DNA from 2 places in the Mesorhizobium sp. M1182 genome. Region 2 is predicted to be linked to the other one. Evidence: predicted binding sites of a transcription regulator. Region 2 holds the regulator's gene; the other holds the start of a gene.

Region 1 (3,414 bases), on a different contig from region 2:
GCCCGTGCCGTCCCCTCCGTATCGACAGCCCACAGACCATCGGTGCGGCCGGTGGCTTTCGGGCCTTGGCCGTCGGTGGCGACCCAGAGGCGGCCAGCCGAATCTACCGTGCAATTGTCCGGCATGCCGAACCAGCCATTGGCGGTGGTTGCGGTCGAGAAGGTGGCGCCGACTTCGGCCACAGCGGGATCGCCGCATTTCAGCAGGATTTCCCACCTGCCCTTTGTCGCGGTGAAATCACCGCCGTCCTCGACGATCTCGATGATGTGGCCAAAGGCATTTTCGGCACGCGGGTTGGCGGCGTCGACCTGGTCGGCCTTGCGCTTCGAATTGTTGGTCAGCATGACATAGACCTTGCCGTTGGCGGCATTGGGCTGGATGTCTTCCGGGCGGTCCATCTTGGTGGCGCCGAGCAGGTCGGCGGCGCGGCGCGTCTCGATCAGCACATCGGCCTCGCCGGCAAAGCCGTTCTCCGCCGTCAGCGGCCCCTGGCCGAAGGCGATCGGCAGCCATTCGACCGAACCGTCGTCGGCGAACTTGGCTACATGCAAGGTGCCGTCGTCGAGCAAATCCATGTTGGCGGCGCGGTTGTCCGGATCGAACTTGCCTGTGGTGACGAACTTATAGACATAGTCGAAGCGCTCGTCGTCGCCGAGATAGAAGACGACACGGCCATCCTTGGCGACGATCGATTCGGCGCCCTCATGCTTGAAGCGCCCCATCGCGGTGCGCTTCCTCGGCGCCGAAGTCGGATCCTGGACGTCGACCTCGACGATCCAGCCGAAGCGGTTCGGCTCGTTCGGCTCCTTGCCGATGTCGAAACGGTCGTAATGCGCTGCCCATTCATAGGCACCTTCGGGAATGCCGAGGCGCTTGTAATTGGCGGCTTCCTTATGCCCCTGCGGCAGCTCGCCCGAGAAATAGCCGTGGATGTTCTCCTCGGCCATGACATAGGTGCCCCACGGCGTGACGCCGCCGGCGCAATTGTTGATGGTGCCGATGACCTTCGTGCCGGTCGGATCGGCGCTGGTCTTGACGCGGTCGTGGCCGGCGACCGGGCCGGAGAGCGCGATCTCGGTGTTGGAGGTGATGCGGCGGTTGAGCTTGCCGTCGCGAACGACCTGCCATTTGCCTGATACCTTGCGTATCTCGACGATAGTGCCGCCATGCGCGGCCATCTCGACATCGACTTGCTCCTTGCTGAGGGGCGCCTGCTTGGCTTTGCCATCGACGATGGTGACGAGACCCGGAAACATCAGGTGCGGATTGGTGTATTCGTGATTGACGACCAGCAGGCCGTGCTCGGCCGAGCCGTCGATCGGGATATAACCGACATAGTCGTTGTTGTAGCCGAATTGTCTGGCCTGGGCTTCCGCCGACTGTTTTGTCGGATCGAATCCCGGCGAATCGGCGAACAGCGGATCGCCCCAGCGCAGCAGCACGTCGGCGTCATAGCCAGGTGCGACGTGATGCTTGTCGTCGATGCCGGCCTCGAGCTCGTCGAAAGCGAAGGCGGAGCCTTTGGCGGCGCGGGCGTTGTCGGCGGTGATCAGCGCCAGCGGGCTGACGGTAGCGGCTATGGCCGAGACGGCAAGCGAACCCTTGAGGAAGCCGCGGCGCGAGAACCGCGCGGCGATGATCTCACCCATGGTGCGGTTGTCGGTGGGATTGGCTCCTGGCCCATCGTTTTCCTCGAGCAGGCTGGTGCGGAAATGGGCGTCAGGGGTGCGATGTTCGGTCATAGGGCCTGCCTCTGGCTGGATGGATTGCTGGAGCGTGTTGCCTTGCCAATCCGGTATTACCGGCAGGTCACAGTTTGATGACATGCCGGCTAAATTGCCACCTGCGATTTCGTATCCAACATCGGCCCCGCTTGACCGCGACCGGCGCTTCGGAAACAAGAGCTGCGGCAGGCGCGTAGGGACACATCGGGAGAGAACAAAAGTGAGTTTCTGGGGACTTGGGCAGCTCTGCGTTTCGACGGTAATCTTCCTGCTGGCGGCGATGGCCGCAAAACAGTGGGGGCTGGCGCCGAGCCTCGGCAAGATTGTGCTGACGTTGGCGCTCTATTCGCTGGGCAATCTGATCATGCTGAGGCTGATCCGTGAATTCGGCATGTCGGTGTCGTTCAGCCTATCGGCGGTGATCCAGCTGGTGTCGGTGAATGTGGTGGCGCTGGTCTTCTTCGGCGAGCGCGTCAATGCCTTACAGGCAACCGGCATCGTGCTTGCCATCGCAGCTGTGGCGCTGATCACGCTCGGGCCCTATCTGCAAAGGCTGTAACTGCGATCGGGCCGATGAAGAAGATTGCAAGCAGACTGCGCAACTGGCTGGAGTTCCCGGTTCTGCTGGCCGGGCTGGTCATTGCCGGCGGGCTGTGGGGGTTCGAGGAGCTGATGGAGCTGGCGCGGGCCACCACGCCGCATGCCTTCGACACCGAAATCCTGCTTGCCTTCCGCGAGGCCGGGCAGCCCGACAATCCGATCGGACCGGCGTGGCTGGAAGGGGCGATGCGCGACATCACCAGCCTCGGCAGCGCCAGCGTACTGGTGCTGATCACGGCAGCAATGATCGTCTATCTGCTCCTTATCCGCAGGCCAGGCGCGGCGCTTCTCATGTTCGTCGCGGTCGCGGGCGGCCAGCTCCTGTCAAGCGTGCTGAAATTCGACATCGACCGACCGCGCCCTGATCTGGTCTCGCATCTCGCCGATGTGGCATCGCTTTCGTTTCCGAGCGGCCACGCCATGCTGTCGGCGGTGACATATTTGACGCTGGGCAGCATGGCGGCGCGGTTTTTGCCCGGGCGGACAACGAAGATCTATGTACTCGGGCTGGCGGTGCTGACGACGGTGGTGGTCGGCATCAGCCGCATCTATCTCGGCGTCCACTGGCCGTCCGACGTATTGGCCGGCTGGTGCGCCGGCTTTGCCTGGGCGATGCTGTGCTGGCTTGCGGCACGGTTCCTGCAGCGATGGCTTGGGCGGGCCGACGGCACCTGACTCAAATCAGCCTGTTGATCAGGCCATGACCGCAGCCTGCCAGCAGGAAAACCATCGACAGCAAGGCTGTCGAGGTCGCCAACGCTTTGAATATCTTCACCCGCTCATCCTTTTGAAGTCGTGCCTGTGAAATCGGGATCGCAGTGGATGTCCCGCCAAACGATGCCGAGGTTTGTAGCATGACAGCGCATCGGCTGGCAAAGAGTGCTGCATGTTTGGAGGCAGACCATCAATCCTTGGTGCAGGAAGACGTCGCCGACCGCGCGAGCGCAGGAACTTCATCCTCGACTGTTCGGCGGTGCCGTTCTTCGATTCAACGGCGGCCAATGTCATCGAGGGTGCGGCCCACAAGGCGAGCCGCGCCGGCATTCGCTTCATTATATCAGGCGCTTCGCCGCAGATACGCCGCATGCTG
Region 2 (3,414 bases):
GGAAACGCCGATGACCTTGTCTTTAGCCTGCGCCACCGACGCCAGCGCCAGCGTCATGGCGACACCCGCCAGAATGGCGGTCGTGAATTTCTTCATCATATCCTCCCTGCGCCGCGTACGGCGTGACCAATTGGCTCAAAGACCAGCTTAGAAGCTCTAATTTTTTCGAGCATCGAAAAAATACTGGCCCGATCTCCGGCTGCTGTCAACATCGATTCTGATGGATTTTGATGACTCTGCGAGTTTTTTCGAGCGTCGGAATAAACGATGACAGCGCCACCTGCATCTGACACTATTTGCCTCATCCGACACTATTTGTCGGACATTACCGACGGCTTCCGGTTCATGAGCGGCCGCGGCAACCGGGAGGAAAGCAAAACAATGTCGGTCGGAATCCGCCATGACGATTTGCGCCGGCGCAACCGGGCGATGGTGATCTCGGCGGTGCGCCGGGCCGGCCAGCCATCGCGTACTGAGATCGCAGCTACCACCGGCCTCAGTCATTCGACCATATCGGCGATTTCTTCCGACCTGATACGGGAAGGCATCCTCGCCGAGAGCAAGCCAAGTGAGCCCGTTTCGTTGAAACGCGGTCGTCCGCAAGTCGGCCTCGCCCTCAACCCGGAAGCGGCGGCGGTGCTGACCGTGGTGTTGTCGCTGAATTTCCTTTCGGCCGCCATTATCGACTATACGGGACAGGTGGTCGCCGAGGAACAGCGCCGGCTGGACACGCTGACTATGCCGCGCGACGAGCTGATCCGTGAATGCATGGCCATCGTCCGGCGCCGGCTGCAGGATCCAGATCTTGACGTCCGCAGTGTCGCCCGCATCGCCCTGGCGATTCAGGGCATTACCGACTCCCCTGCACGCGCCATGCTGTGGTCGCCGATCACGCCGCAGACCGACATCGCCTTTGCCGACATGCTGGAGGACGAATTCGGCATCCCGGCAACGGTGGAGAACGACTGCAACATGATGGCGGTGGCTTTGCGCTGGCGCAATCCGGATCGCTATCGCGACGACTTCATCGCCATCCTGCTTTCGCATGGCATCGGCATGGGGCTGGTGCTGAAGGGCGAACTGTTCACCGGGACGCATTCCTCGGGCGGCGAATTTGGCCACATGATCCATCGTCCGGGCGGCGCGCTCTGCCGTTGCGGGCGGCGCGGCTGCATCGAGGCGTATGCCGGGAACTACGCCATCTGGCGCAACGCCAGGCAGATGAGCGAAGACAGCGAACCGGTCGCCGACGTCAGCGACGCCGACATGCGCGCACTGGCGGCCCGGGCGCGCGAGAAAGATGGGCCGGAACGCGAGGCCTACCGCAAGGCCGGCGAAGCGCTGGGTTTCGGTCTCGGCTCGCTGTTCGCGCTGATCGATCCGGCACCGGTCGCGATGGTCGGCGCCAGTGCCGCCGCCTTCGATCTGATCGAGCCGGCCTTGCGGAAGGCAATCGCCCAGACCGCCGGCGGCCAGCATTCAGGCTCGATCTCCTTCGATACAGAGCCGAACGAATTGCCTCTGATCCGCGAAGGCTGCGCGATGCGGGCGTTAAGCTTCGTCGACCAGGAGATTTTCGCGCCGGGCGCGCAAATGAGGCCCAGCGTCAGAAAGAACGTAGCCTGACCAGGCGGGTCAATCTTCCCTGATCGCATAGCCGGCGCCGCGGATGGTGCGGATGACATCCGGCATCCGGCCGTTGTTGACGGCTTTGCGCAGCCGCCCGACATGCACGTCGACGGTGCGTTCGTCGATGTAGATTGTCTCCCCCCAGACATTATCGAGTAACTGGCTGCGCGAGAAGACACGGCCCGGATGCCGCATCATGAACTCGAGCAGCCGGAATTCGGTCGGCCCGAGCCTGATTTCGCTCTTCTTGCGATAGACCCTGTGCGATTCGCGATCGAGCACGATGTCGCCGACCTTCAGCACGCTGGACAGCACTTCCGGCTTGGCGCGCCGCAGCAGCGCCTTGACCCTGGCCATGAATTCCGGTGTCGAAAACGGCTTGACCAGATAGTCGTCGGCGCCGGTCGAAAGACCGCGCACCCGGTCGCTCTCCTCGCCGCGCGCGGTCAGCATGATGATCGGCAGCCGCTCGGTTTCGGGGCGCACCCGCAACCGACGACAGAGCTCGATGCCGGAAACCGCTGGTATCATCCAGTCGAGCACCAAAAGGTCGGGCACATTCTCCTGCAAACGGATCTCGGCTTCGTCGCCGCGTGTCACCACCTCGACCTGGTAGCCTTCGGATTCGAGATTGTAGCGGAGCAGCACACCCAACGGCTCCTCGTCCTCCACCACCATTATGCGTGGTGCGATCATCGGCTGGGCACCCCCATCATGTCACCGGTGCGGACATTGTCGTTTCGTCCTGCTTCGGACGATTGACCGGCAATTGCTCGCCGGTCAGCACATAATACGCATTTTCGGCGATGTTGGTGACATGGTCGCCGATCCGCTCCAGATTCTTGGCGCAGAACAGCAGGTGCGTGCAAGCGGTGATGTTGCGCGGATCTTCCATCATGTAGGTCAACAGCTCGCGGAACACGGACGTGTATTTAACGTCGATGCGCTCGTCGGCGGCACGAAGCTTGGCCAACGCGGCCGCATCGCCTGCAGCATATTCCTCGATGACACCCTGCACCTGGATGAGAACCAGCTGCGCCATCGCGTCGATGGAATGCGACAGGTCCCGCGGCGTGGCGCTGAGGCCGACCGCACTCACGCGCTTGGCGATATTCTTGGCAAGGTCGCCGATGCGTTCGAGGTCGCCCGCCATGCGGATCGCTCCGACCACATGGCGAAGATCGTGGGCCATCGGCTGGCGTTTGGCGATCAGGGTGATAGCGCGGTCGTCCAGTTCGCGTTGACGCGCATCCATGATGGCGTCGTCGGAAACGACGCGTTGCGCCAGCACGTTGTCGGAATTCAACAGCGCCTTGGTCGCCCCGCCGACCATCGAACCGGCGAGGTCGGCCATGTCGCGGATCAGCTTGCTGATCTGCTCGAGATCCTCGTCGAAAGAAGCGACTGTGTGTTCGCCCATGGTCCTGTCCTCATATGCATGATCGGAACGGCTCAGCCGAAGCGGCCAGTGATGTAGTCCTGCGTGCGCTTCTCGCGGGGCGACGTGAAGATCTTCTCGGTCCGGTCGAACTCGACCAGTTCACCCAGATACATGAAGGCCGTCTGGCGCGACACGCGCGCCGCCTGCTGCATGTTGTGGGTGACGATGACGATCGTGTAGTCGGCTTGCAATTCGTCGATCAGTTCCTCGATCTTGGCAGTCGACAGCGGGTCGAGGGCCGAAGCCGGTTCGTCGAGCAGAATGACTTCCGGCTTCACGGCCACGGTGCGGGCGATACAGAGCCGCTGCTGCTGGCCGCCGGATAGGCTCAAGCCGCTGGCGTT

Evidence for each region. Region 2 encodes PhoB, which activates phosphate uptake and scavenging genes when phosphate is short. Its sites were predicted from a motif close to TGTCATNNANCTGTCAT; they were not measured.
Region 1: a site for PhoB is predicted at 1,809-1,825, ahead of NKH33_RS24300 (PhoX family protein). Genes of this name have one in related genera too.

The regions. Positions count from the first base shown of each region.
Region 1 is NZ_JAMYMD010000025.1:81,400-84,813, reverse strand. It holds gene NKH33_RS24300 (PhoX family protein) at 1-1,742, opposite strand, end outside; gene NKH33_RS24295 (hypothetical protein) at 1,945-2,283, shown strand; gene NKH33_RS24290 (phosphatase PAP2 family protein) at 2,298-2,999, shown strand; partial or broken gene NKH33_RS24285 (sodium-independent anion transporter) at 3,268-3,414, shown strand, end outside.
Region 2 is NZ_JAMYMD010000003.1:153,536-156,949, forward strand. It holds gene xylF (D-xylose ABC transporter substrate-binding protein) at 1-96, opposite strand, end outside; gene NKH33_RS05655 (ROK family protein) at 382-1,626, shown strand; gene phoB (phosphate regulon transcriptional regulator PhoB) at 1,636-2,325, opposite strand; gene phoU (phosphate signaling complex protein PhoU) at 2,342-3,049, opposite strand; gene pstB (phosphate ABC transporter ATP-binding protein PstB) at 3,082-3,414, opposite strand, start outside.